DNA from 4 places in the Streptomyces luteoverticillatus genome. Region 4 is predicted to be linked to each of the others. Evidence: riboswitches for the same ligand, from Rfam matches in the RefSeq annotation. Region 4 holds a riboswitch; each other region holds the start of a gene.

The links. A riboswitch is a leader RNA that binds a small molecule or an ion and turns the genes downstream of it on or off. The one in region 4 is predicted to bind cyclic di-AMP.
Region 1: linked by a shared signal. The riboswitch ahead of EKH77_RS14915 (M23 family metallopeptidase) and the one ahead of EKH77_RS03510 (C40 family peptidase) in region 4 are both predicted to bind cyclic di-AMP.
Region 2: linked by a shared signal. The riboswitch ahead of EKH77_RS12655 (transglycosylase family protein) and the one ahead of EKH77_RS03510 (C40 family peptidase) in region 4 are both predicted to bind cyclic di-AMP.
Region 3: linked by a shared signal. The riboswitch ahead of EKH77_RS24400 (M23 family metallopeptidase) and the one ahead of EKH77_RS03510 (C40 family peptidase) in region 4 are both predicted to bind cyclic di-AMP.

Annotation. Positions count from the first base shown of each region.
Region 1 covers NZ_CP034587.1:3,407,304-3,413,104, forward strand. The annotation lists gene EKH77_RS14910 (MFS transporter) at 1-1,330, opposite strand, end outside; gene EKH77_RS14915 (M23 family metallopeptidase) at 1,460-2,638, opposite strand; cyclic di-AMP (ydaO/yuaA leader) riboswitch at 2,649-2,818, opposite strand; gene EKH77_RS14920 (PP2C family protein-serine/threonine phosphatase) at 2,958-4,172, opposite strand; gene EKH77_RS14925 (DEAD/DEAH box helicase) at 4,383-5,801, opposite strand, start outside.
Region 2 covers NZ_CP034587.1:2,921,629-2,927,429, forward strand. The annotation lists gene EKH77_RS12645 (FtsB family cell division protein) at 36-512, opposite strand; gene eno (phosphopyruvate hydratase) at 642-1,922, opposite strand; gene EKH77_RS12655 (transglycosylase family protein) at 2,185-2,937, opposite strand; cyclic di-AMP (ydaO/yuaA leader) riboswitch at 2,942-3,126, opposite strand; gene EKH77_RS12660 (transglycosylase family protein) at 3,386-4,402, opposite strand; gene EKH77_RS12665 (cytochrome P450 family protein) at 4,586-5,801, opposite strand, start outside.
Region 3 covers NZ_CP034587.1:5,456,498-5,462,298, reverse strand. The annotation lists gene EKH77_RS24410 (HPr family phosphocarrier protein) at 27-308, shown strand; gene EKH77_RS24405 (GntR family transcriptional regulator) at 568-1,284, opposite strand; gene EKH77_RS24400 (M23 family metallopeptidase) at 1,479-2,282, opposite strand; cyclic di-AMP (ydaO/yuaA leader) riboswitch at 2,296-2,450, opposite strand; gene EKH77_RS24395 (M16 family metallopeptidase) at 2,676-4,043, opposite strand; gene EKH77_RS24390 (M16 family metallopeptidase) at 4,085-5,434, opposite strand; gene EKH77_RS24385 (DNA gyrase/topoisomerase IV subunit A) at 5,659-5,801, shown strand, end outside.
Region 4 covers NZ_CP034587.1:858,856-864,656, reverse strand. The annotation lists gene EKH77_RS03525 (NAD-dependent epimerase/dehydratase family protein) at 1-791, shown strand, start outside; gene EKH77_RS03520 (spherulation-specific family 4 protein) at 788-1,495, shown strand; gene EKH77_RS03515 (endo alpha-1,4 polygalactosaminidase) at 1,555-2,511, shown strand; cyclic di-AMP (ydaO/yuaA leader) riboswitch at 2,758-2,910, shown strand; gene EKH77_RS03510 (C40 family peptidase) at 2,915-3,388, shown strand; gene EKH77_RS03505 (carboxylesterase/lipase family protein) at 3,480-5,036, shown strand; gene EKH77_RS03500 (hypothetical protein) at 5,092-5,547, opposite strand; gene EKH77_RS03495 (YchJ family protein) at 5,698-5,801, opposite strand, start outside.

The DNA of each region.
Region 1 (5,801 bases), 2.5 Mb from region 4:
GGCAGAAGGCCACGACCGTGTCGGCGACGACGCCGCTCTGGGTGAGGGCCGAGAAGAGGAGCGGGCCGCTGATGCCGCCCGCCGCCGTGCCCACCGCGTAGAAGAAGGCGATGGCCATGGCCCGGGTCTCCATCGGGAAGATCTCGGAGACGGTGAGGTACGCGCTGCTGGCACCCGCCGAGGCGAAGAAGAGGACCACCGCCCAGCAGGCGGTGAGCGTGATGGCGTTCAGATGCCCGGCGCCGAACAGCCAGGCGGTGCCGAACAGCAGGACCCCGGCCAGGAGGTACGTCGACGAGATCATGATGCGTCGGCCCAGGGTGTCGAAGAGCTTCCCGAGGAAGAGCGGGCCGAGGAAGTTGCCCACCGCTATGACCGCGAAGAAATAGCCGGTGCGGGAGGTGGAGACGCCGAAGAAACGCGTGAGGATGGCGCCGAAACCGAAGGTGATCGCGTTGTAGAGGAACGCCTGGCCGATGAAGAGGGCGAGCCCCAGAATGGCCCGGCGCCGGTAGTCGGAGAAGACCGTGCGGGCGATGTCGCGGAATCCGAAGCTCTCGCGCTGACGGATGGCGAAACGCCCTTTGGCCGGCGGGAGGGCGACGCCCTTCTCGGCGATGACGCGCTTCTCGATCGACGTGACGAGCCGTTCGGCCTCCTCCGCCCTGCCGTGGATGAACAGCCAGCGCGGACTCTCGGGCACATGGCGGCGGACGAGCAGGATGACCAGCCCCAGGACGACGCCCAGCCCGAAGGTCAGCCGCCAGCCGACGGCCTTGGCGAAGATGCTGGTGTCGAGCATCAGGATCGACAGCAACGAACCCGCGATGGCGCCGAGCCAGAAGCTGCCGTTGATGATGAGGTCGACACGGCCGCGATAGACGGCCGGGATCAGCTCGTCGATGGCCGAGTTGATCGCCGCGTACTCACCGCCGATGCCGAAACCCGTCACGAAGCGGAAGGTGAAGAACCACCAGGACGAATACGAGAACGCGGTCAGGGCCGTCGCGGCCAGATAGACCGCGAGCGTGACCATGAAGAGCCTTTTACGGCCGAAGAGATCGGTCAGCCGGCCGAAGAAGAGCGCACCGGAACAGGCTCCCGCCACATACAGCGCGGCCGCCACTCCCGTCACTCCGCCGGATGTGATCGGCAGACCGCTGCCCTGCTCGGAGAGCCGGCCGGCGATATTGCCGACGACCGTGACCTCCAGGCCGTCCAGGACCCAGACCGTGCCGAGGCCGATCACCACGGTCCAATGCCACCGGGACCAGGGCAGCCGGTCCAGGCGGGCGGGCACGGACGTGGTGATCGTCGCGGTGGTCGTCACGTCATCTGATTTCCCGATCGCTCACAGAACATTCCCGGGATATCCGATATCGAGTGGTTCGGGGGGCGCTATGACCTGATTGCCCTGCCCGGCTTGCCGACCGGGCGGCCGATGGCTCCGATGCGCCCGCTACGGCTCCAGGCCCCTGCCGCGCAGCCACGACAGCGGGTCCACCGGCGCGCCGCCGCCCGGCCGTACCTCGAGGTGGAGGTGCGGGCCGGTGACATTGCCGGTCGCGCCGACCCGGCCGATGACCGTGCCCGTGCCGACCTTGCCGGACGTGACCACCATCGACGACAGGTGGCAGTACCAGACCTCGGTACCGTCGTCGAGCGTCAGCACGACGCGGTAGCCGTACGCGCCCGCCCACCCCGCCTGGGTGACGGTGCCCCCGCCGACAGCCTTCACCGGGGTGCCCGTGGGGGCGGCGAAGTCCTCGCCGGTGTGGTTCGCGGACCACATGTTTCCCGCCTGGCCGAAGCCGGCGGTGAGGGTGTAGGAGGCCACGGGGAGGGTGAAGGTCCCGCCGGCCGCGCGGTGGGCGGAACGTTCCGCGGCACCCGACGAGCCACCCGACGAGCCGCTCGCGTGCCGCTCCGGGGTGCCGGCCGAACCGTCCGTCGCCGCGCCCCCGCCCGCCGCCTCCCGTGCCTCCCGTGCCTCCCGCTGCGCTGCCTCGTACGTCGCCGCCTTCGCGTCCGCCGCCTCGCGCTCGGCCGCCTCGCGCTCCGCCGCGGCCTTCTCCGCCGCCGCCTTGCGGTGCTGCTCCGCGGCGGCCTGTGCCACGCGTGCCTGTGCCTCGGCCTCGGCGGCGTTCTGCTGGTTCTCGGCCTGCTGGAGGATGCGGGCCCGCAGCACCTCGCCGGCGTCGGCGGTGTCCCGCACGGTGCGTACCGTCTCGACGGGGGCCTGCTGGGCCTCGGCGGCCCGCCGGGCGCCCTGCTCGTGGCCGTCGGCCATGAGCGAGCCGACGACCGGAATGCTCTGGGTCAGGTCCGGCATGGATATGGGAGCCTGCGGGCGGTCCTGGGCGCTGGCCATGCCGCCCGCGCCGACCGCCGCGATCATTCCGGCGCCGAGGACCGCTCCGCTCCGGGCCATCGTGCCGCCGCGCGGCTTGACGACGCGGTGTCTGCCGCGCACGGGCGCCGCCGGGTGGTCCTCGCCGGGTGCCCACTCGCCTGCGGCCTGCGCGGTGAAGTCCTGGTGAGCCGGTTCCGGTTCGTAAGGGGGGATGTAGGCGGGAACGAACGGAGGGTCGTACGAACTGCCGTCGGACTCGGAGCTGTCGGACCTGTTGGACGCCACTGGGGCGACTCCTTTCCTTCCTGGTCGCCTACCGGGTTTGCGTGGGGGTCCCTCCCAGGCCGTTCAGGCTCTGGGGGAGGGTTCGGAGGAGGAAGGTCTCCTACGGGCCGGCGTACGGGCCCGATTCACCCCAAATGATGGTTCCCCGGTTCCACCCACGGGATTCGGCGAAGGCGCACGGCACCGCCCTTGCGGCGGTGGCAACGACCGCGCTGCGTTATCGAACGTTAATAGACAGGGCGGCTGGAATCCAAGCCGAAAGGGTGAAGCGGGCAGGCGCGTTGGGGCACTTTATAAGGCGCTTACTTCTGAGCGTTCGTCAGTCGTTATGGACCTGAGGAGATCGCAGGCGCACGGTACGGCCGGTGACCTGGGGACGTTTGTGGGTGATGGGCGCGGTACGGAGCCGGCCGTCGATCCGCCGGATGGCGAGCAGGGCCATGTCGTCGTCCGTGCGCCCGCCCGCGTGCCGGGCCACGTCCGCCGTGAGGGAGTCCAGCAGGGCGTCGGGGCTGCGGAACTGCTTGCCGCGCAGCCGCGGCCGGGGGTCGTAGAACGTCCCGGTCGCGTCCCTGGCCTCGGTGACCCCGTCGGTGAACAGCAGCAGCGTCGACCCCACCGGGAACTCCCACTGCTCCACCCGGTCCGGCCATACGCCCAGATCCCCCATCCCCAGCGGCAGGGCGGGCGCCCGGGGGTGGGTGTCGCCGACGGTGCCGTCGGAATGGAGCAGCAGCGGGGGCGGATGGCCGCGGTTGACGATGCGCAGGGCGCCCGCGCCCGGGGGGACCTCGGCCAGGACGGCGGTGGTGAACCCCTCGGCCTGATCGACGTTCGCGCGCCGTGCGCCCTCCCGCTGCAGCGCGCGCTCCAGCCGCGCCGCCAGCCCCTCCAGCGTGCGCTCCTGCTCCGCCGCCTCCCGGAACGCGCCGATCAGGATCGCGACGGCCTCCACCGCGCCCAGCCCCTTGCCCCGGACGTCGCCGACGATGACGCGGACGCCGTACGGGGTGTCCTGCACCGCGTAGAGATCACCGCCGATCCTCGCGTCGGCCTGCGCGGCGACATAGCGCGCGGCCACCCGGAGCCCGCCGATCCGGGCCGGGGGCGTGGGCAGCACGGCCCGCTGGGCTGCCTCCGCGACGCTCCGCACCGACGCCAGCCGGCGATTGCCGCGGCATACGACGCGGTTGATGCCGACGGCGAGCGCGCCGACGGTCACGACGGTGACGACCTCGGTCACCGACTCGCCCACCTCCGGCGCCTGCCGGGCGAGGGAGAGGGTGACGATCGCCGCCAGGGCCGCCACCGCCGCCAGCAGGGTGGCGGACAGGGAGAGGAGCGAGGCGGCGACGAGGGGCGCGGAGACGAAGAAGGGGGCGGAGGAGTACTTGGGGGGCGTGAGGACGTCGAAGACGATGCCGCCGATGATCACGGCGGCGGGGAGGCAGCGGGCCAGGACGACAGGCGCCCACCCGGGGAACGGCTCGCAGAGCGGATCCGGTCCGGGCGGCGGCCCGTCTCGCTTCCCCACCGTGTGTTCTCCTGACCGGCCGACGTCCCTTGCTCCGTACCACCCTCACGTCCGGCGCGCGGGCGGGCGAACGGGGGTGAGCCGTTCGGGGACGTGAAGGGGGCGTGGGGAGACGTTCGGGACGTCGGCGTCAGGACTTCAAGGCTTCAGGACCTCAAGGCTTCAGGGCCTCAGGGCCTCAGAACCTCAGGGCCTCAGAACCTCAACGCGTCAGGACGCGGCGGGACGGCGGCCACCGCCACCGCCGCCGCTCCGGCGCCGGCCGCCACCGGCGGCGTTGCCCGGGCGGGTGCCGCCCGAACGGCGCGAGCCGTCACCGCCGTTGCCGCCGAAACCGCGGAACGGACGGCCGCCGCCGTTGCCGGCACCCATGCCCGAACCGGCGCCGTTGCCGGCACCCGAGCCGGAACGGGAGCGGGAGCGGGAACCGCGCGAGCGCGACGGCTTGGTGCCCTGGCCGGCCTGCGGCTGGGCCGGGGCCGGCGCCGCGATGACGACCGGGACGCCGCTGGGCTCGCGGGCACCGGTGATCCGCGCGAGCTCGGGGTCGCTCGGGTAGGTCTTGATGACGTTCGGAGTGATCTGCGCCGTGGTCATCATGCGGCTCATCTCGCGCCGCTGCTCGGGCAGGACGAACGTGACGACCGTGCCGGACTCGCCCGCACGGGCGGTGCGGCCACCGCGGTGGAGGTAGTCCTTGTGGTCGACCGGCGGGTCGATGTTGACGACGAGGTCGAGCCCGTCGATGTGGATGCCGCGCGCGGCGACGTTCGTCGCGATCAGGGCGGTGACCTGGTCGGTCCGGAACTGGTCCAGCACCCGGTTGCGCTGCGGCTGGCTCTTGCCGCCGTGCAGCGCGGCGGCCCGGACGCCCTCGGACAGCAGCTTCTTCACCAGCCGGTCGGCGCCGCGCTTGGTGTCCACGAACATGATCACGCGACCCTCGCGGGCCGCGACCCGCGCGACGGCGTCCTTCTTGTCCTGGTCGGTGACGTGGAACAGGTGGTGCTCCATGGTCACCACGGCGCCCACCGAGGCGTCGACGGAGTGGGTCACCGGGTCGGTGAGGAAGCGGCGGACGAGCCGGTCGACGTTGCGGTCCAGGGTCGCGGAGAAGAGCATCCGCTGACCGCCCGGGGCGACCTGCTCGAGCAGCTTGGTGACCTGCGGCAGGAAGCCCATGTCGGCCATCTGGTCGGCCTCGTCGAGGACCGTGATCGCCACGTCGCGGAGCGCGCAGTCACCGCGCTGGATGAGGTCCGCGAGCCGTCCCGGCGTCGCGACGAGCACCTCGGCACCCCGGGCGAGGGTCTGGGCCTGGCGGCCGATGGACATGCCGCCGACGACCGTGGCCATCCGCAGGTTGACGGCGGTCGCGTACGGGGTGAGGGAGTCGGTGACCTGCTGGGCCAGCTCCCGCGTCGGGACGAGGACGAGCGCGAGCGGCCGCTTCGCCTCGGCGCGCCGACCCGCCGTACGGGCGAGCAGCGCCAGGCCGAAGGCGAGGGTCTTGCCGGAGCCCGTGCGGCCGCGGCCGAGGACGTCACGGCCGGCCAGCGAGTTGGGGAGGGTCGCCGCCTGGATCGGGAAGGGCGCGGTGACGCCCTCGCGGGTCAGCGTGGAGAGCAG
Region 2 (5,801 bases), 2.1 Mb from region 4:
TCGGGTGCGTAAGAGGTGTGTGCGGGGTCGCCGGGTCAGCGGTGGGCGTCGGAGGCGTCCACGTCGTCGAAGAGGTTGCTGTACCAGGGGCGGTCGGCGGCGCCCTGGTCCTTGTGGCGCCCGCCGTCGGCGCTGCCGTCCACCACGGTGTAGCCGGTCTCGCCGGGGCGTACGAAGTGGAGGTGCTCGCGCGCCAGCTGTTCCACGTACGCCGGGTCCTCCAGCCGGGCCTTCTCCTCGTGCAGCCGCTTGACGTCCTCGCGCGCCTGCTCCGTCCGGTGCCGCTGGTCGGCGATGTCCGAGCGCTGGGTGACCCACTGGCGCATGGGGTAGGCGAGGGCGACGACGAGCGAGCAGACGACGAGCGCGAGGAGCGCCGCGCGGCCGGTGAGCCGGGAGCGGCGCTGCGGGCGGGCGCGGTAGACCCGGGCCCGGGCCGCGGTCGGCCCCTGGACCAGCGCCGTGCCCAGCGCCTTGAGCCTGGTCGCGGTGGAGAACCGGTCCGCGCCCACGTCGCCTCCCCTGGAGAGTCCGTTACGAACGTACGTCCCCGGACACGGTACGGGACCGCGGCCGGGGACGTACGGAGACTGGCGAGAAGGTCAGCCCTTGAGGCTCAGCCCTCGCTGTGCCTTTCGGGCTCAGCCCTTGAAGCGCGGGAAGGCGCTGCGGCCGGCGTACACCGCGGCGTCGTCGAGGATCTCCTCGATGCGCAGCAGCTGGTTGTACTTGGCGACGCGGTCCGAGCGGGCCGGGGCGCCGGTCTTGATCTGACCGCAGTTCACGGCGACGGCGAGGTCGGCGATGGTGACGTCCTCGGTCTCGCCGGAGCGGTGGGACATCATGCACTTGAAGCCGTTGCGCTGGGCCATCTCGACGGCGTCCAGGGTCTCGGTCAGCGAACCGATCTGGTTGACCTTGACGAGCAGGGCGTTGGCGGAGCCCTCCTCGATGCCGCGGGCCAGGCGCTCGGGGTTGGTGACGAACAGGTCGTCACCGACGATCTGGACCTTGTCGCCGAGCTTCTCGGTGATGGTGTTCCAGCCGGCCCAGTCGTCCTCGAACAGCGGGTCCTCGATGGAGACCAGCGGGTACGCGGCGACGAGCTCGGCGTAGTACTCGGTCATCTCGGCCGCGGTGCGGTCCTTGCCCTCGAAGGTGTAGACGCCGTCCTTGTAGAACTCGGAGGCGGCCACGTCGAGCGCGAGCGCGATGTCCTGGCCGGGGGTGTAGCCGGCCTCCTTGATGGCCTCGAGGATGAGGTCGAGGGCCTCGCGGTTGGAGCCCAGGTTCGGGGCGAAGCCGCCCTCGTCGCCGAGACCGGTGGACAGGCCCTTGGCCTTCAGCACCTTCTTGAGGGTGTGGTAGACCTCGGCGCCCCAGCGCAGGGCCTCGGAGAAGGACTCCGCGCCGATCGGCGCGATCATGAACTCCTGGATGTCCACGTTGGAGTCGGCGTGCGAGCCGCCGTTCAGGATGTTCATCATCGGAACGGGCAGCAGGTGCGCGTTCGGGCCGCCGAGGTAGCGGAAGAGCGGCAGGTCGGACGCCTCGGAGGCGGCGTGCGCGACGGCCAGGGAGACGCCGAGGATGGCGTTGGCGCCCAGGGAGCCCTTGTTCTCGGTGGCGTCCAGGTCGAACATGGCCTGGTCGATCAGGCGCTGCTCGGTGGCGTCGTAGCCGACGAGCTCCGGGCCGATCTGCTCGATGACGGCGAGGACGGCCTTCTCGACGCCCTTGCCGAGGTAGCGCTTGGGGTCGCCGTCACGAAGCTCGATGGCCTCGAAGGCGCCGGTGGAGGCGCCGGACGGTACGGCGGCACGGCCCGTGGAGCCGTCGTCGAGGCCGACCTCGACCTCGACCGTGGGGTTGCCTCGCGAGTCGAGGATCTCGCGAGCTACGACGACGTCGATGGACGGCACGAGGGTCTCCTTCGTGGGTGTCTGGAGTTCTGCACCACGAGCCTAACGGGCCCCGGAGCGTGCGCCCGCCCTTGCCCTGTCGCCCGGGCCGAAAATTGGCACAAACGCCGAGATCCCCGGACGAATCGTCGGTGTGTTCGCTCAACAGCGGACCGGCAGAACGAGCGGAGCCCCGCTCCGATGCGGCTCGGGGGGAAGTCGCATCGGGGCGGGGCGGTCGCTCGGCCGGCCGGGGTCGTCACCGGCCCCGGCCGGCCTTCGCTCAGCGCAGGTGGAGCTGCTGGCCCGGGAAGATCACGTCCGCGTCGGGCACGATCTTCTTGTTGAGCTCGTGCAGCTTCTGCCAGCCGCCCTGGACCTTCTGGGACACGGCGATGGTGGCGAGGGTGTCGCCCGCCTTCACCTGGTACTCGCCGTCGCCCTTCTGGACGGTCTGCGGGGCGGTGTGCTTCGGCGCCGGGGCCTCGTCGTCGGAGTCGTCCGACTGCTGGACGGGCTTGCTGCTGTGGTTGCCCTGCGGCGCGGCCTGGCGCTTGCTGCGGTCGGCGTGGGACTGGGCCTTGCCGTAGGCACCGGAGGCGGACTTCGTGGACTTCTTCGCGACGTAACCGCCGTCGGAGTCGTCCGTGTCGACGTTCGCCTTGGCGCCACCGCTGGTCAGGCCGCCGTAGCCGGCGCAGCCCCAGGCACCCGGGCCCTGCATGGCCAGCAGGCGCTCGGCGGTGGCGATCTGCTGGGACTTGGTGGCCAGGTCGGCGCGCGGGGCGTACTGCCCGCCGCCGGCGGCCTTCCAGGAGGAGTTCGAGAACTGCAGGCCACCGTAGTAGCCGTTGCCGGTGTTGATGTGCCAGTTACCGCTGGACTCGCATTCGGCGACCTTGTCCCACGTGGAGACGGAGGCGGCGTTGGCGGAGGTCGCGACCATCAGAGGGGCTGCGACAGCCGCGCCGGTGACGCCGGCGAGCGTGACGATGCGGACGGCCTTGGACGGACGACGGTGCTTGCCCTTGGACATGAGTCGGTTTCCTCACCGACGCCTACGAGGTGAGCTGTCGGGTTCGGGCTGTGAGTTCGCCCGGCCCGGTGCGCTTTCGCGTTCCCGGGCTTCACCCCAAGCCGTTCCGCTCCTTCGGCCATGTGGCCTTGGGACCGTTCCGGCGACCTACCTTGGTTCCCCCGCTCCTGCCTACGGCGCTTGCGCGACGACTCCCCCGGCCGCCGGCAGGATTCGGCGTGCGGCCGTGGTGCTCGCGGTGGCGAGCGGTGACGACGGTAATCACAGGCGGCCGACGGGTTCAAACCCCACTTTTCAGCCACCAGCGGCCAGAGTTACCCCCGGAAACCAGACGTTTCCGCAGGTGAGAGGCCATTCGAGCAAAACGGATTCGAGGCATCCGACGCTCCGTCAACGAGACCCATGTCTCACTTTCGACTGGAACGGACATTCGCCTCGAACCGGAGCGCTACTTACGGATGTCAAGCCTCTGACCAGGGCGGATAAGGTCCGGATCAGAACCGACCAGTTTCTCGTTCTTCTGATACAGCGTCTGCCAGCCTCCGGTGACCGAGTGTTGCTCGGCGATCTCTGACAGGTTGTCACCGGGCTGCACGGTGTAGTCGTTCGCGGCCGGCAGCTCCGCCCGGCTCTCGCCGCCCCGGGAGGGCCGCTGAGCATCGCCGGAAGGTGACGGGTCGGCACGGTGGCGGCCCGTTCCGGGAGTCGCCCCGGTGTCACCGGGAAGCGGTGAACCGGACGGCGAGGTTCCTGTTCCAGGAGTGTCCGAGGGCGTGTTCGCCGGGGTGTTCGAGGGGCTGCCGACCGGGGCGGTGGGGATGGCGGTCGGATCGGCCGACGCGCCGGGGCTCGTACCCGTCGTCGGCTGTCCCGTCGGCTGTCCCGACGGGTCCTTGCGGTGCTTGCCGCCGGCCGCGTCCGGGGACGGGCTCGTGGAAGCGGAGGGGGTACCGGAGGAGCCCGGCGTGGGCGAACCGGACGAAGTGGGCGCGGGCTTGGACGACCCGGAAGACGGCTCGGACGGCGCGGGCGACGTGCGCTCGGGAGCGGGCTGGTTGCCGCGCCCGGGCGTGCGGGGGCGGCTGGGCTCCGGCGCGGCGGAGGACGACCCGTCGCCCGGGTCCACCTCAGGCGCCTTGTCGTCGCCCTGAGCCGCCTCGCCGGCCAGGCCGGAACTCACCGCGCAGGTGCGCCAGGTGTCGGCGCCCTCCGCCTTGAGGATCCGCTCGGCCACGGCTATCTGCTGGGACCGGCTGGCCAGGTCGGGGCGCGGCGCGTACGCGATGCCGCCGTTCTGCTCCCACATCTGCTGGGTGAGCTGGAGACCGCCGTGGAAGCCGTTGCCGCTGTTGGCGCTCCACATCCCCCCGCTCTCACACTGGGCGACCTTGTCCCAGGTGCCCGCGTCCGCGGCGACGGCGGAGCCGGTCGCCAGCAGCGGCAGGGCCGCGCTGGAGGCCGTCACCCCCGCCGCGACCACGATGGCGGGTATCTGACGAGGACGGCGATGTCTACCGGATCCAGAGAGCATGGGCGGGCCTCTCGCGTAGGCGGCGTTCGATTGGTCGCAGACCATAGCGAGGGCTTCCGGGAGTCACAAGCCGGTGTAGCGGAGGTCACGTGCCGATAACCACCGTTTGACGTGGCGTCACAGGGCGTGGCTTTTGGGCGTGAACTCCACGGGCAAAGTGCGCAATCCACGCATGATCAGGCCACCGCGCCAGCGCAGGTCCTCGGGTTCGGCGGCGAGGGACAGATCGGGCAGCCGGCGCAGCAGCGTCGCGATCGCGGCCTGTCCTTCGAGGCGGGCGAGGGGCGCGCCGAGGCAGTAGTGGATGCCGTGTCCGTAGCCCAGGTGCTGGTTGTCGCGCCGGGACAGATCCAGGGTGTCGGGGTCGGCGAAACGCTCCGGATCCCGGTCGGCGGCGGCCAGAACGACCAGCACGGGATCGCCCTCGGCGATGCGCTGCCCGCCCAGGACCAGGTCCTGGGTGGCGAACCGCCAGGTGGCGAGCTCCACCGGGCCGTCGTAGCGCAGCAGCTCCTCGACGCCCGTGGCGAGGAGGCTCTCGTCGCCCTCGGCGAGGGCCCGCTGGAGCCGGGCGCGCTGCTCCGGGTGGCGCAGCAGCGCGTAGGTTCCGTTACCGATCAGGTTCACAGTTGTTTCAAAACCGGCGAACAAGAGGATGAAGGCCATCGCCGCGGCCTCGTTCTCGGTGAGGTGCTCGCCGTGGTCGCTCGCCCGGATGAGACCGGAGATGAGGTCCTCACCGAGGTCCTCGCGCTTGCGGTGGATGAGCTCCGCGAGGTACGTCCGCATCTTCTTCACCGAGCGGGCCACCCCGCCGCGCGGCCCGCCGCCGTGACGGATCATCATTCCCGCCCAGTCCCGGAAGTCGTCCTGGTCCTCGCGCGGGACGCCGAGCATGTCGCAGATGGCGTAGATGGGGAGGGGAAAGGCGAACTCGTGGATGAGATCGGCCTCCCCCTTCTCGACGCAGGGTTTATCGAGAATGGCGTCGATCAGCTGGTCGGTGAGTTCCTGGACGCGGGGGGCGAACTCGGCGACCCGGCGGGGGGTGAACGCCTTGGACACCAGCCGGCGCAGCCGGGTGTGGTCCGGCGGGTCGATGTTGAGCAGGTGCGTCATCAGATTGGCGCTGCGCTCGCCGGGGATGCCGACCTTGCCCTTGCCGTGGGCGGTCTCGGAGTGGTGCACGGGGTTCTTCGACAGCCGCTGGTCGGCGAGCGCCTGCCGGGCGTCGGCGTAGCGGGTGACCAGCCATGCCTCGACACCGCTGGGCAGCTCCGTGCGGTGCACGGGGGCGTGCTCGCGCAGCCAGGCGTACGCCGGGTAGGGGTCG
Region 3 (5,801 bases), 4.6 Mb from region 4:
CCAATATCGACTTGAAGGGCAACACCATGGTTGAGCGCCGCGTAAACGTCGGCTGGGCCGAGGGCCTGCACGCCCGGCCCGCGTCGATCTTCGTCCGTGCGGCGACCGCCGCCGGCGTCCCCATGACGATCGCCAAGGCGGACGGCAACCCCGTCAACGCCGCCTCCATGCTCGCCGTGCTGGGCCTGGGCGCCCAGGGTGGCGAGGAGATCGTCCTCGCCAGTGAGGCGGAGGGTGCCGAGGCCGCGCTCGACCGTCTGGCCAAGCTCGTCGCCGAGGGGCTCGAGGAGCTCCCGGAGACCGTCTGATCCTCCGGCCCGCCCTCATCGGGCGGACCGCGCGGCGGGGCCGCGGCAGCCGACGACAGGCCGCCGCGGCCCCGTCGTCGCATCCGTCACCGGCATACCCATGAGCCGCCCACCCGCGAGCCGGGTGTCCACCACCCTGCCGTATTCACAGGTTTTTCACACGCCGTGCGCGCCGCTCTCCGCAGACGCGCACGGCGTGCCCCGGCCGGGGACCGCCACGAATTCCCGGCCCTATTCCTCCAGGAATAGCGGCCGCTCGTTAAGAACGGACGCCCGCCGTGTTTACGGGCTGTTTCGGCGGGTGGACGCGATCGCCCCCCGTCCGCCGCAGCAGGAATTCACCGGGCGAACGGCCTGCCCGTACGGCGGCGAGTTCCCGGGCGCGCTCCACGTCCCCGCGGGCCACCGCGTCCACCAACGCCCCGCACGCTTCCCAGGTCTCCAGCGGCCGGACCACGGGCCCCGGGGCGTACACCCAGGCGATCTTGCGGCGCAGCTGGGTCAGGAGCCCGGCGACGGAGGGGCTGCCGGACGCCTGGGCGAGGGTCTCGTCGAACCAGTCGCCGAGCTGGCGCAGTTCGCCGCAGCGGCCCGCCCGGGCCCGCTCCTGGCCGAGTCTGACCAGGCCCCGCAGCACCTTGAGGTGGGCGTCGGAGCGCCGCTGCGCGGCCTTGGCGGCGCCCAGCGGTTCCAGCAGGGCCCGGATGTCGAGGAGGTCGGCGGCCTCGCGCTCGGTGGGTTCGGCGACGCAGGCGCCGGCGTGCCGGCGGGTGGTCACGAAGCCCTCGGAGGCCAGGGTGCGCAGCGCCTCGCGCACGGGGACCCGTGAGACGCCGTAGCGGCGGGCGAGGATTTCCTCGATGAGCCGGCTGCCCGGCGGGAAAGCGCCGGAGACGATGTCGTCGCGGATGGCGGTGCACACCGCGTGCGTGGAAATACGACGGCTCTCGCGCGGCCCTTCGCCGTCGCCGCTCACGTACGGCCCCGCATGGGTCTACCTCCGCCTCATGCCTCAATCCCCGTGCAGCACGGCCGATTGACGTCCGTTCGGCGACTCTATGGCAATCCCGGGCGTTTTCCGATGGTGCCGCCGTTTCATGGATATTTTTTGGCCAACACGAAGGCCCCGGCCGGGGGCCGGGGCCTTTCGCGAGTCGTCGGGCGTCGTCGTTACAGGTTGACGCCGTGCGCGGCCATGTAGGCGATCGGGTCGATGTCCGAGCCGTAGGTGGGGGCCGTGCGGGCCTCGAAGTGCAGGTGCGGGCCGGTGACGTTGCCGGTGGCGCCGGAGAGGCCGATCTGCTGGCCCGGGGTGACCGACTGGCCGACGGAGACGTCGATGGAGGACAGGTGGCCGTACTGGGTGTACGTGCCGTCGGCCATCTGGATGACGACGTTGTTGCCGTAGGCGCCGCCCCAGCCGGCCTCGACGATGGTGCCCATGCCGACGGCGTGGACGGAGGTACCGGTCTCGGCGTGCATGTCGATACCGGTGTGGCTGCCGGAGGACCACAGGCCGCTGGAGGCCTTGTAGGAGGTGGAGACGTAGGAGCCGTCGATCGGGCTCACGAAGGTGCCGAGGCGCTTGCGCTCCTCGTCGCGGGCGGCCTTCTCCTTGGCGGCGCGCTCCTCCTCGGCCTTGCGCTTGGCCTCTTCGTAGCGCTGCTTGGCCTGGACGGCCTTCTGCTTGGCGCTCTCCTCGGCCTGGAGGCGGGCGGCGGCCTCGTCGGCGGCGCTGCGCTGGGACTCGGCCTGGGCGTCGACGTGCTCGGCCATGACGTCGCCCATGACGACGGCCTGGGTCAGGCCGGTGTCCTCGGGGCGCTGCGTGTCGTCGGAGGCGGCGAAGGCCGGGGCGGCGACACCGGCGACTACGCCGGCGGCCGTGAGAGTGGCTATGCCCGCCACGTTCGCGCTGACGCGCGCGGCTCGGCTCGGACGACGGTGCTTCCCGGTGGCACGGGTGAACGCCATGTCGCGGCTGTTTCCTTTCCTTCCCTCTCGCCTACCGGGTTAGCTGACGGGTTCGGAGCAGGAAGGTCTCCTACGGATCCCTCGTGAGAGGGGCCCGATTCACCCCAGGGACGTTTGGGTCCCCGGCTCCCCTCTGCTGGCGCTTCGGGGACTCGGCGATGGCTGCCCGGGGCCGCGGTCGCGGCTCCGATCGGCGGGCTGCCGGGCCTGACGCTAATCGGCGTCAGATTCGAACAGCAAACAGAAGTGGGTTTTTATGACGTACGCCACACGACCAACACCCAACCTCCGCCTGAAAGCGGACATAAGTGAGGCGCATGGGTCACAACGGACCCATGCGCCGAAGGGGCCCCGGCGCGGCGTGGCCTGCCGCGCCGGGGTGGTGAGTCGCCGTCAGGCGGGGATGACCGTCACCGGGCCGATGCCCAGGGCCTTGACGGGCTCGGCGATCTCGGCGGCGTCGCCGACGAGGACGGTGACGAGGCGGTCGGCCGGGAAGGCGCTCACGACGGCCGCCGTGGCCTCCACCGTGCCGGTGTCCGCGAGGCGTTCGTACAGCCGCGCCTGGAAGTCGTCCGGCAGGTACTGCTCGACCTGGTCGGCGAAGGTCGCGGCGACGGCCGCGGCCGTCTCGTACTTCAGCGGCGCGACCCCGACCAGGTTCTGCACGGCGACGTCGCGCTCGGCGTCCGTCAGGCCCTCCGCGGCGAGGGTGCGCAGCACGGTCCACAGGTCCGCCAGGGCGGGGCCGGTGTTGGGGGTGTCCACGGAGCCGCTGATGGCGAGCATGGCCGTGCCCGTCCCGTCGGGGGCGGAGAGCAGCACCTGGCCGAAGGAGCGCACGCCGTAGGTGTAGCCCTTCTCCTCGCGCAGGACGCGGTCCAGGCGGGAGGTGAGGGTGCCGCCGAGGCAGTAGGTGCCGAGGATCTGGGCGGGCCAGGTGCTCGCGTGCCGGTCGGGGCCGGTGCGGCCGATGAGCAACTGCGTCTGGACGGCGCCGGGCCGGTCCACGATCACGACGCGGCCGGTGTCGTCGGCGGTGACGGCCGGGACGGGCAGCGGCTCGGCGGTGGTGCCGGTCCAGGCGCCGAGGGACTCCGCCAGGGTCCGGTCGAGGTCGATGCCGGTGAAGTCGCCGACGATCGCCACGGTGGTGGTGGCGGGGCGGACATGGGCCTCGTAGAAGGCCCGGACTGCCGCGGCGTCGATGCGCTCGACGGTCGCCTGCGCGCCCTGGCGGGGGCGGGACATCCGGGAGCCGGCCGGGAAGAGCTCGGCGGCCAGCGCCATGGCCGCCCGGCGGGCGGGGTTGGCCAGCTCGTGCGGGATCTCGTCCAGGCGGTTGTCGACCAGGCGCTCGATCTCGCCGTCCGGGAAGGCCGGGGCGCGCAGGGCGTCGGCGAGCAGGCCCATGGCCTTGCCCAGCCGGGAGGCCGGGACCTCCAGGGAGAGCCGGACGCCGGGGTGGTCGGCGTGGGCGTCGAGGGTGGCGCCGCAGCGCTCCAGCTCGGCGGTGAACTCCTCGGCGCTGAGCTTGTCGGTGCCCTCGGAGAAGGCGCGCGCCATGATCGTGGCGACGCCGTCCAGGCCCTCGGGCTCGGCGGCCAGCGGCGCGTTCAGGACGACGTCGACGGCGACGACCTGCTGGCCGGCGCGGTGGCAGCGCAGCACGGTCAGCCCGTTGGGGAGCAGGCCGCGCTCGGGGGCGGGGAAGGCCCAGGGGGAGGCGGTGCCGGGGCGGGGCTGCGGGTGGAACTCCATCGAGGCCTCTGCGGTCTGGGTGCTCGCGGCTGCGGCGTCGCTCACCGGTCCGCCTCCTCTTCCTCGTTCTCGCCGGCGGCGTCGGTGCCGGACTGGGGCGTGGGCTCGTACACCAGCACGGCGCGGTTGTCGGGGTGCAGCCGGGCCTTGGCGACCTCCTGCACCTCCAGGGGGGTGATGTCCAGGACGCGCTGAACCGCGGTCAGGGCGAGCTGGGGGTCGCCGAAGAGCACGGCGAAGCGGCACAGCTCGTCAGCGCGGCCGCTGACGGTGGCCAGCCGGTCCAGCCACTCGCGCTCCAGCTGGGCCTGGGCGCGCTCCATCTCCTCGGGCGTCGGGCCCTCGGCCGCGAAGCGGGCGAGCTCGTCGTCCACGGCGGTCTCGATCGCGGGGACCTCCACGCCGCCGGACGCCTTGACGTCCAGCCAGCCGAGCGAGGGCGCGCCGGCCAGGCGCAGCAGGCCGAAGCCGGCCGCGACGGCGGTGCGGTCGTGCCGCACGAGGCGGTTGTGGAGGCGGGAGGACTCGCCGCCGCCGAGGATGGTCAGCGCCAGGTCGGCGGCGTCGGCCTCGCGCGTGCCGTCGTGGGGCAGGCGGTAGGCGGCCATCAGCGCGCGGGAGGGGACCTCCTCGCGGAGGACCTCGCGCAGCTGCTCGCCGATGGTGTCGGGCAGCCGGCCGTCGCGCGGGGGCTGCTTCCCGTCGTGCGCCGGGATGGAGCCGAAGTACTTCTCGATCCAGGCGAGCGTCTGCTCGGGGTCGATGTCGCCGACGACCGAGAGGACGGCGTTGCCCGGCGCGTAGTACGTGCGGAAGAAGGCGCGCGCGTCCTCCAGGGAGGCGGCGTCCAGGTCGGCCATGGAGCCGATGGGCGTGTGGTGGTACGGGTGGCCGTCGGGGTAGGCCATGGCCGTCAGCTTCTCGAAGGCCGTGCCGTAGGGCACGTTGTCGTAGCGCTGGCGGCGCTCGTTCTTGACGACGTCGCGCTGGTTCTCCATCGACTCGTCGTCGAGGGCGGTGAGCAGCGAGCCCATCCGGTCGGCCTCGAGCCACAGGGCCAGCTCCACCTGGTGGGCCGGCATGGTCTCGAAGTAGTTGGTGCGCTCGAAGCTCGTGGTGCCGTTGAGCGATCCGCCGGCGCCCTGCACCAGCTCGAAGTGGCCGTTTCCCTTGACCTGGGCCGAGCCCTGGAACATCAGGTGCTCGAAGAGGTGGGCGAGGCCGGTACGGCCCTTGACCTCGTGGCGCGAGCCGACGTCGTACCAGAGGCAGACCGCGGCGACCGGGGTCAGGTGGTCCTCGGAGAGGATCACCCGCAGGCCGTTGGCCAGGCGGTGCTCGGTCGCTGTCAGGCCGCCGGAGCCGGCCTGTTGCGTGGCCGTGTGACCCATGGGCATGTACGTCCCTTCGATCTCTTGAGATCCCGCGGTGCCTCGCGACGACTCGCGTGATGAACAGTCCTGTCACTGTATGCAAGCGCGCTGACATCTGGCGAAGTTCCCGAACCGCCGGGGATGCCCCGGACGGGTCGCGGTCGGCGTTGTCGGTGGCTCGGTCCACAATGGTCCGCGTCAGGACCCCGCATCGGCAATCGATCGAAGGAGCAGCAGCCGCGATGGCCCGCCGCAGCACGAAGACCCCGCCGCCGGAAGAGTTCGAGGAGCGCATCCTCGACATCGACGTCGTCGACGAGATGCAGGGCTCCTTCCTCGAGTACGCCTATTCCGTCATCTACTCCCGCGCCCTGCCCGACGCCCG
Region 4 (5,801 bases):
ACCTGGCGGCCGCCGACCCCGGCCGGCTCGCGGCCCTGCTGCGCGAGGCCGCCCCCGACGTCGTCGTCAACTGCGCGGGGGCGGTCGGCGGCAGCGCCGTGACCCTCACCGCCGTCAACGCCCGCGGCCCCGCCGTGCTCTGCGAGGCCCTGAGCGCCGCCGCCCCGGACGCCCGGCTGGTCCACCTGGGCTCGGCGGCCGAGTACGGGCCCGCCGAGGCCCGGCTGCCCGTCGGCGAGGGCGCCCCGGCCCGCCCGCTCGGCCTCTACGGCGCGAGCAAGCTGGCCGGCACCCTCGCCGTCACCGGCTCCGGCCTGGACGCCGTCGTCCTGCGGGTGTTCAACCCCGTCGGCCCCGGTGCCCCCGCCGCCTCCCTCCCCGGCCGCCTCGCCGCCGAACTGCGCCGGGCGGGACCCGACGACCGCGTCCGCACCGGGGACCTCTCCGCCCACCGCGACTTCGTCGACCCGCGCGACGTCGCCGAGGCCGTCGCCCTCGCCGTCACCGCCCCCCGCCCCCTGCCCGCCGTCCTCAACATCGGCAGCGGCACCGCCCGCCCGGTCCGCGACGTGGCCGAAGGGCTGCTGCGCGCGGCCGGGTTCACCGGCCCGGTCGGCGACCGCGTCGCCGAGGACGGCGACGGCTCGCCGCGCTCGGCCGCCGTCCCCTGGCAGCAGGCCGACATCACCGCCGCCGGCCGCACCCTGGACTGGGTGCCCCGGCACTCCTTCACCGAATCGCTCACCGACCTGTGGGCCGCCACCGCGCCCGCCACGGAGCCCGTGCCATGACCACCACCGCGCCCGCCGCCCACCGGGACGACGGGCGGCTGCTCGTCCCGCTCTACGTCCACCCCGCCACCCACCCCGAGGAGTGGGCGGCGCTGCTCGACGCCGCCCCCCGGCTCTACGGGGTCGTCCTCAACGTCGCCGACGGCCCCGGCGCCCGCCCCGACCCCGCCTTCCACACGGCGGCCGGACGGCTGCGCGCCGCCGGCGTCCGGCTGCTGGGCTACGTCGACACCGGCTACGGCCACCGCCGCACCGGCGCCGTGGTCGCCGACATCCGCCGCCACCGCCGGTGGTACGACGTGGACGGCGTCTTCCTCGACCAGGTCCCGGCGCAGGACACCGCGCTGCCCCGCTACCGCCGCGTGGTGCTGGCCGCCCGGGTGCTGGGCGCGCGTACGGCCGTCCTCAACCCCGGCACCCACCCCGAGCCCGGGTACGCCTCGCTCGCCGACCTCCTGGTCACCTTCGAGGGCACGTGGGAGGACTACCGGCGCGCCCGGGTCCCGGAGTGGACGACCGGCCATCCACCGGAGCGGTTCTGTCACCTCGTGCACGGCGTGCCCGAGGAGCGCACGGCGGGCGTGGCGCGGCTCGCCGCCCGGCGCGGCGCCGCCGTGCACTGCGCGGTGCCGGGCACGGGGGCCAACCCCTGGCGCTCGGTGCCCCGGGCGGCCGCCGGGCTCGCGGCGGGGGGCGCGATATGAACGCGCGGAGTGGGATGGGTTCTTGGCGCGGCAGGAGCGCTCGGCGCGGCGCGGGCGCTGTGCGTGGCACGAGCGCTTGGCGCGTCCGGGCGGGGCTGTGCGCCGCGCTGCTGCTGGTCCTGGCGGGCTGCTCCTCGTCGCCCGCCGACGACGACGGGCCGGACGGGGACGACGGCGGCGCCACGGCGGCCCCCCGCGCCTCGGGTGCCCCGCGTTCCCCTCAGGCCTCGGGCAAGCCGGAGGCCTCCGGCACTCCTGACGCCTCCGCCTCGCCGGGAAGTTCGGCCACGGGGTCGGCGCCGGGGTCGGCCGGGGCCCGTTGGCAGCCGAAGCCGGGTACCAACTGGCAGTGGCAGCTGGACGGAAAGGCCGACACCTCGGTGGACGCCCCCGTCTACGACATCGACGGCTTCGAGAATTCGGCCGAAACCGTGGCCCAATTGCATTCCCGCGGCCGGAAGGTGATCTGTTACATCAATGCCGGCGCCTGGGAGGACTTCCGGCCCGACCAGGGAAAATTCCCCAAGACCCTGCTCGGCAACAAGAACAAGGGGTGGAAGGGCGAGAAATGGTTCGACATCCGCCGCCTCGACACCCTGCGACCGCTCATGGCGGCCCGGATGGACATGTGCCGGCAGAAGGGGTTCGACGCCGTCGAACCGGATCTGACCGAGGGATTCCGCAATACCACCGGCTTTCCGCTGACGGCCGATCACCAGCTCGCCTTCAACCGGATGCTGGCGGATCTCGCTCATGAGCGGGGCATGGCCATCGGGCTGAAGAACGACCTGGACCAGATCCCGCAGCTGGTGAACGTCTTCGACTTCGCGGTGAACGAGCAGTGCGCGCAGTACGACGAGTGCGAGAAGCTCAGCCCCTTTGTGAAGCAGGACAAAGCGGTCTTTCATGTCGAATACGAACTGCAGCCGGGGGAGTTCTGTGCCACGGCGCGGCGGCTCGGGCTGAGCTCGATGCAGAAGAAGCTGGAGCTGGACGCCTGGCGCCGGCCCTGCTGAGCGGCGCTCCCGGAATTACTCGTTCCATGCTGCAAGTACCCGCGGTCACAGGGGTTTAGGGCCAGTTCGGCGGGGGCGCGCGGCGTGCGGTTCCGGGTCTGCTCCCGAAGTGAAGAAGTTCACAGATGACCGCCCGGGTGCCGGATTTTAATGATTCATGGTGCAGGATCTCTCACCGAACACAAGATCCCGTCACCCTGGCGGGCCACCCGGGCGGACGCCGAGTCCTGCCGCCGCCCCGGGTGCGGCATCGAATTGATGAATCGGCAGGAGCGGGAGACCCAAGCGGTACGGATCACGAAGTCGGTGGTCCTTGGGGTGAAGCCGGGAAATCCGGCCGGGCAACTTCGCAGCCCGAACCCGACAGGTCATCTTTCGTAGGCGGATGTCGAAGGGCTTCGGCATGTCTGCTATGCCTCGCATTCCCGCGCTCATATCCCGCGCCGGCACCGCCTCGGCCGTCACCGCCGCCACGCTGGCGGCATCGGTGCTCGTCCCCGGCCTCGCCTCCCAGGCGTCCGCGGCCACCCCCGGCGAGCAGGCCCTGAGGGTCGCCGCCGCCAAGGCGGGCTCCCCCTACCAGTACGGCGCCGCCGGCCCGAACCGGTTCGACTGCTCGGGCCTGACCCAGTACTCGTTCAAGAAGGTCGGCAAGAGCCTGCCGCGCGTGGCCGCCGACCAGTACAACCGCACCCGGCACATCTCCGGCGGCTCCCGCCAGGTCGGCGACCTGGTGTTCTTCCACTCGGGCAGCAACGTCTACCACGTGGGGATCTACGCGGGTAGCAACAAGATCTGGCACGCCCCCAAGCCCGGCACCACGGTCCGCCTGGAGAAGATCTGGACCGGCAGCGTCTGGTACGGACGCGTCAACTAGGCTCCTTGATCGGGCGGTCCGGAATCCCGGGCCGTCCGACATCCGCGTTCGCGCACGGGGGTGCCGCTTCCGGGCGTGGGAGGGAGCGACGATGAGCGATGTCACCGGCGTCACGGGCGTAACCGGCCCCACCGGCTCCACCGGCCTCAGTCGTCCGGAGGTCCGTACGGACCGGGGCACCGTACGGGGCCGCACCGAGGACGGCCTCGCCGTCTTCCGGGGGATCCCCTACGCCCAGCCGCCCGTGGGCGAGCTGCGCTTCATGGCTCCCCGCCCGGCCCACGCCTGGGACGGCGTGCGGGACGCGGCGGAGTTCGGCCCGCCGCCCCCGCAGTCCGGCCCGATCCCCGCGACCGGCACGGCCACCGGCGACGACTGGCTCACCCTCAACGTCTGGTCGCCGGACCCCGGCGGCTCCGGACTGCCCGTGCTGGTGTGGATCCTGGGCGGCGGCTACGTCTCCGGCCACGCGGGCGACCCGCTCTATGACGCCGGGCTCCTGGCCCGGCAGGGCGGCCTCGTCGTGGTCACCGTCAACTACCGGGTGGGCGCCGAGGCGTCCGCCCAGCTCGAGGGCGCCCCCGCCAACCGGGGCCTGCTCGACCTGATCGCGGCCCTGGAGTGGGTCCAGGGGAACATCGCCGGCTTCGGCGGCGATCCCGCGCGCGTCACCGTCGCCGGCCAGTCCTCCGGCGCCGGCTCGATCGCCACCCTGCTGGCCGTCCCCCGCGCCGCCGGCCTCTTCCGCCGTGCGACAGCCCAGTCCGTCCCCGGCCTCTACACCACCCCGGCCCTCGCCTCCGCCCTCGCCGCCGAGCTCGCCGGGAGCCTGGGCACCACCCCCACGGTGGCCGGACTCGCCACGATCGACCCGTGGCGGCTGGCCGAGGCGATCACCCCGATGATGTACGGCCTGCCCGCCCAGGCCGACCGCTGGGGACCGCTGGCCCGGACCGGCTCCCCGTTCTCCGTCGTGGTGGACGGCGACCTCGTGCCGGAGACGCCCTGGACGGCCCTGCCGGACGGCCGGGCGAGCGGCGTCGACCTGCTGACCGGTCACACCCGGGACGAGTTCCGGCCGTTCCTCGTGATGAGCGGCGGCCGCGACAAGGTCACCGACGAGGACACCACGGCGGCGCTGAACGCCTTCGCCCCCGGCCCCGACGGCCCCCGCGCCTACCGCGCCGCCTACCCGGACGCCACCCCCGTGGAACTCTTCGAGACCGTCCACAGCGACGTCCTGTTCCGCATGCCCTCGCTCCACCTCGCCGAGGCCCACACCGCCGGCGGCGGCACGGCGCACCTGTACGAGCTGCGCCGCCCCGCGCCCGTCCTGGGCGGCGCGCTCGGCGCGGCCCACGGGCTCGACGTGTCACTGCTGTTCGGCACCTACGACGCCCCGCAGGCCCGGCTGCTGCTCGGCGAGGGGCCCGTCCCCGAGGACCTCCTGGCCGTCGGGGAGGAGATCCGCCGCTCGTGGACGGCCTTCGCCACCCACGGCGACCCGGGCTGGCCCGCCCACCAGGCCGCCGACGGCCGCCTCACCCGCCTCCTCGACACGGAGCCGAGCACGGCCCCGTACCCGGAGGAGCCGTCCCGAAAGGTCTGGGAGGGGCGAACGGTCCGTCCCTACGACCTGCCGGCCTGACCGCCGGCGGGGCAACGACGGCCCGGGGGCGCCGCGAGCGCACCCGGGCGCCGGGTCAGCAGCCCGCCATCTTGCCGTAGGCGATCCAGACCTCGCCCTTGTTGTTGAGGCTGACGTTCCCGGACTTGTGCAGCCCGGTGTACTTCCCGCGGTACTTCCGCAACTCTCCGACGGGCGACTCCAGCGTCATGTAGGGGGAGTCGGGCTTCCAGTCCCCGGAGAACTTCGCGTAGACATCGTGCGTCCCGTCGGTACCGCTCGCCCAGCAGGCGCGGGAGCCGGAGTAGAGCACGAGGTTGCCGTCGTACTGCATCTCCAGGCGGTAGCCGCCGTTCTGGAGACAGTGGCCGGGGATGAGCCTGTCGGTGAACGATGTGCCGTCGCCGCGGCACCCCTGCGCATGGTGCGCGGCATGCGAGGGGGCGGCCGTGGCCTGCCCTGCCGTCGTGGCCAGGGCGACCGCCAGCAGATTCGCCGCGACGATCGCGCAGGCACGGAAGGCTGTCCTCATACTTGTTCCGCCTGTTCTTGTGAGCGTTTCACAGGTCCGGTACTCCGGACGCAGACAGTACTGGCACGCTCACGCCAAGTGGCCGGTGTATCCCTCAGACTCACCCCGGCGTGTGTACACGCTCGCCGAGGCCGGACGAGGGGACGCGCCTTACTCCACCGCGTCCAGGTACACCCAGTGGCCGTCCTCCCGTACGAAGCGGCTGAGTTCGTGCTGGGAGCCGGTCTCGCCGTGGGTCTCGTAGTGGGCGCGGA